DNA from 2 places in the Oceanobacillus sp. E9 genome. Region 2 is predicted to be linked to the other one. Evidence: a T-box and tRNA genes for the amino acid it is inferred to sense, from the RefSeq annotation. Region 2 holds a T-box; the other holds one or more tRNA genes.
What was found. The T-box of region 2 lies ahead of tyrS (tyrosine--tRNA ligase). A T-box ahead of a tRNA ligase gene usually reads a tRNA of that ligase, here a tRNA-Tyr.
Positions count from the first base shown of each region.

Region 1: it has a tRNA-Tyr gene. The T-box ahead of tyrS (tyrosine--tRNA ligase) is inferred to sense a tRNA for this amino acid. The anticodon was not compared.

Region 1 is NZ_LSNA01000008.1:465,733-468,133, reverse strand. It holds gene fabI (enoyl-ACP reductase FabI) at 1-143, opposite strand, end outside; tRNA gene AQ616_RS16080 (tRNA-Glu) at 405-479, shown strand; tRNA gene AQ616_RS16075 (tRNA-Val) at 487-562, shown strand; tRNA gene AQ616_RS16070 (tRNA-Thr) at 865-940, shown strand; tRNA gene AQ616_RS16065 (tRNA-Tyr) at 988-1,071, shown strand; tRNA gene AQ616_RS16060 (tRNA-Gln) at 1,082-1,156, shown strand; tRNA gene AQ616_RS16055 (tRNA-Lys) at 1,227-1,299, shown strand; gene AQ616_RS16050 (hydroxymethylglutaryl-CoA reductase, degradative) at 1,544-2,401, shown strand, end outside.
Region 2 is NZ_LSNA01000005.1:92,175-94,575, reverse strand. It holds gene tyrS (tyrosine--tRNA ligase) at 1-1,155, opposite strand, end outside; T-box leader at 1,213-1,416, opposite strand; gene AQ616_RS04165 (transglycosylase domain-containing protein) at 1,537-2,401, shown strand, end outside.

The DNA of each region.
Region 1 (2,401 bases), on a different contig from region 2:
TTTTGATAAGAACGTTCTTGTCTATTTGTAAATATTAGATTAGCGCCAGCATTGTGTAGTGATTTCGTAATGCCCCAGGCGATGCTTCGTTCATTTGCAACACCCATAACTACGATATTTTTACCTTCTAATAGTTTCGTCATAGTTTACCTCCAAATGATTCGTTATGAATTTATTATAACTTATTAGTACCTGGTAATGAAACCAAAACATAAAAAGGTGTTTTTGAGGATGTTAAGAAAGGCTGAAAAGTGTGATTATTCCAGTAATGAAGCGGTTTGAAACTAAAATAAAAAAATCCTGAAAAAATTTCAATTTACTCTTTACAAAAGGGGGGATACTCGATATAATAAAATTCGTCAGTTTGCGAGACATACTTCAAAAAGCGTGTCGAAAAGCATCATGGCCCGTTGGTCAAGCGGTTAAGACACCGCCCTTTCACGGCGGTAACACGGGTTCGAATCCCGTACGGGTCACCAATAATATGGAGGATTAGCTCAGCTGGGAGAGCACCTGCCTTACAAGCAGGGGGTCGCAGGTTCGATCCCTGCATCCTCCACCATCGATTTTTATAAAATGAATGATACGTATTCTTGCAACATAAAGAGAATTTTGATAGTATTCCTTTTGCATTGTATTTTTCATTTATGCCGGCCTAGCTCAACTGGTAGAGCAACGAGCGAAACTTCTCCCGAGTTAACGTCGAGTAACCCCGAAGCACAAACCGCTTCGAGTAAGCTTTTAGATGCAGGGGTCATTACTTAAATCGATTAACTATGTGCTGCAACACTGAGTGATCTTGCAACACGACAAGCATTTCATTTGGTTAGATTAAAAATTAATCTAATACTAAAATCTTATAATGCCGGCCTAGCTCAACTGGTAGAGCAACTGACTTGTAATCAGTAGGTTGGGGGTTCAAGTCCTCTGGCCGGCACCATTTAAATTTAAGTGTATAATCTTTATCTTATGGTTAACAATATCTACGGAGGGGTAGCGAAGTGGCTAAACGCGGCGGACTGTAAATCCGCTCCCTCGGGTTCGGCAGTTCGAATCTGCCCCCCTCCACCATTTTTGTTGTTGGGCCATAGCCAAGCGGTAAGGCATCGGGTTTTGATCCCGTGTACCCCAGGTTCGAATCCTGGTGGCCCAGCCATACTTAAATTAAGGGCTTTTTTTTATGCCTTTTTTATAAACTATATATTAATGAAAGATTCATTTAATACGAGCCATTAGCTCAGTCGGTAGAGCATCTGACTTTTAATCAGAGGGTCGAAGGTTCGAATCCTTCATGGCTCATCACTAGGAACAAACAGGAACGATTAGTCGGACCTGTTTGTTTTTGCATATAGAGAAAAGCAGTATGAAAATGCTTTACAGAAGATAAGGAAATAATTGAAAGTTCATTACTTAACACATCTAGGAACTTCTAAATGAAAAGTCATTATATTTCATGTTATAATTTACATAGTTTAATTTGGGAAACGATCCATTAAAATATTTAGTTCAACTGAACTTCAACAGATTAAAGGATGAGCGGGGAATGAAATCTTCTAGAATTCCAGGTTTTTATAATATGTCCGTAGACGAAAGACGTAAGTTATTAAAGGATAATTATGATTTAACAGATGAGCAAATGCGTAACTTGTCAAATAATCCTTCATTATCTTTAGACAAAGCTAACAACATGATAGAGAATGTTGTTGGAACGTATGAACTCCCTTTAGGTATGGGATTGAACTTTGTAATAAACGGGAAAGAGTATACCGTACCTATGGCGATTGAAGAAGCTTCTGTTGTAGCATCCGCTAGTCATATAGCAAAAATTGTTAGAAGTGCTGGTGGATTTGAAGCGAAGTCTAGGGAAAGATTAATGATAGGACAGATACAAGTAGTAGGATGTTCTGATTTTAAAGACGCGAAGCAAGCGCTACTTAACCAAAAAGATACTTTGCTAAGCGCAGCTAATGACGCCTATCCAAGTATTGTTAAGCGCGGCGGTGGGACAAGAGACCTCGATGTTCGTATCTTAAATGAAGGTGCAAATTCAACATACTCTCAAATGCTTGTTATGCATATATATGTCGATACTTGTGATGCAATGGGGGCGAACATGATCAACACAATGGTGGAAGCCATTGCTCCTATTGTTGAAGAAATAACTGGCGGTAAGGTTTATCTTCGAATTTTGTCGAATTATGCTGATCGAAGCTTGGCAAGTGCGAGATGTGTTATTCCTCCTTATCTTTTAACGACTGGTGATTTTACTGGTGAAGAAGTTAGAGACGGTGTTATACACGCCTACGAATTTGCAGCCTCTGATCCATATCGAGCTGTGACACATAACAAAGGTATCATGAATGGCATTGACCCAATCGTGATAGCTACAGGGAATGATTGG
Region 2 (2,401 bases):
AATCGCTCCATTTTTAACATCTTCACGTGCTTGTCGTTTTGATGATGATATTTTCGAATCGACGAGTAAATCAATTAAACCAATAGGTTCACGTGTAATAATATGATTTGGTACATCTTTAAACGCTTGTTCTACTTCTCCAACATTTAACTGTTTAATATCCCCATTGAACAATGCATTTGTAATACGCTTCGCTTGTTCTAATGCAGCTTCATCATGAACGGTTTTCGTCATTTCTTCTGCTAAACGTTTTTGAGCAACACGTTTTTCAGGTTGTGTTTCTACTTCTTTTTCAAGTTCAGCAATTTCTTCTACAGATAAGAAAGTAAAGTAACGTATAAAACGAATAACATCACGATCATCCGTATTATACCAAAATTGATAAAACTCGTATGGTGAAGTTTTTGCTGCATCAAGCCAAATAGCATTTCCAGCTGTTTTACCAAATTTTGTTCCGTCTGCTTTTGTTATTAGTGGCACTGTCAAACCGAATACTTCAATATTCTCATCATGGTTTTCACGTGAACGGCGGATGAGTTCCATACCTGCAGTAATATTCCCCCACTGATCACTTCCACCAATCTGTAAGGTACAGTTTTCCTCTTCATAAAGTTTTAAGTAATCTAATGATTGTAAAATCATGTAACTAAATTCTGTAAAGGTAATACCTTGTTCAATTCGTGCTGATACAGATTCTTTTGCTAACATATAATTTATACCAAAATGCTTCCCTGCATCACGTAGAAAATCAATTATTGTCATATTACCTAACCAGTCATGATTATTACGTGCTACTACCGCATTTTCGCTTGAGTTACTTTCCATATCAACCAATTTAGCAATTTGTTGTTGAAGTTTCGAAGTGAATCCATTTACCACTTCTGGAGCGTTTAAACTCCTTTCACTTGATCGACCACTAGGATCACCAATCATCCCTGTTCCGCCTCCAACAAGGGCAATTGGTTTATGACCTGCTTGCTGGAATCGTTTCAACATCGTTAAAGGTACTAAATGTCCAATATGCAAACTATCTGCCGTTGGGTCAAATCCACAATATAATGTTACTTGATTATCTTGTAAATGTTTCTTTAATCCTTCACGATCTGTAGTTTGATGAATCAAACCTCTGCTTTCTAAATCTTGTAAAATATCCATGTAATCACACTCCAAAATTTATATTTTTCAAATAAAAAACTCGTCTCTTCCTGAAATGGAAGGGACGAGTTGAATTCGCGGTACCACCCTTGTTGCTGGATTACCAGCCACTTGGAATTGTTAACGATGTTTCCACCGATCTCTAAATAAGAGAATTACTCCAGATTGTAATTCACTTGCAAATATATACTGACTTGCACCACCCGTCAGTTCTCTTTAATAGTGATTTGCATAGCTACTTCGATCCTTCTTCGTATTTAACTTTATTGTATGATACTATTCATAGCATAATCGTAACCGGAATGCAACAATTTAATAATCTACGCTCCTAAAAAATTTGTCATATGCTATAATAGTTTAGAGAATTTAGGAGGTCTATACATGAATATGAAAGAAAAACTACTACGTTTTTGGGATACATTAAAGCGTTGGTGGCATGAAGGTATCGTCCAACGAACTTCTAGAATTACATATGATGTAGTTTGGAATATTATCTTATTTACTTGCGTTATCATGTTCATCGGATTCTTTTTAGTTGGAGGTATCGGTTTAGGTTACTTCGCATCGTTAGTAAAAGATGAACCTATTCGAGATAAAGAATCTATGGCAATGGATATTTATAATTATTCAGAAACATCAAGTATTTATTTTGCTGGAGAAGTATATGCAGGTGATATACGTTCTGATCTATATCGGGAAGATACTACATTGAAAGAAGTGTCTCCAATCTTAATTGATGCTGTCATTGCTACTGAGGATGAGTATTTTATGGAACACGAGGGTGTTGTACCTAAAGCTATTCTAAGAGCAATGGTACAAGAATTGACCAATTCTTCTATTCAAACAGGTGGTAGTACACTAACACAGCAATTAATCAAGAATCAAATACTAACAAATGAAGTTTCGTTTGAAAGAAAAGCAAAAGAAATATTACTTGCTATGCGATTAGAACAATTCTTCGAGAAAGACGAAATTATGGAAGCTTATTTGAATATTATTCCGTATGGTCGTAACTCTTCTGGTCGTAATATCGCAGGGATTCAAACAGCGTCTCAAGGCATATTTGGTGTGGATGCAAATGAACTTTCACTTCCACAAGCGGCTTATTTAGCCGGATTACCACAAAGCCCTTCTGTTTATACACCATTTTTAACGAGCGGTGAAATAAAAGATGAGGACGGCTTACAACCTGGAATAAATCGAATGAAAACTGTTCTAAATCGTATGCATGATATGAATTACATAA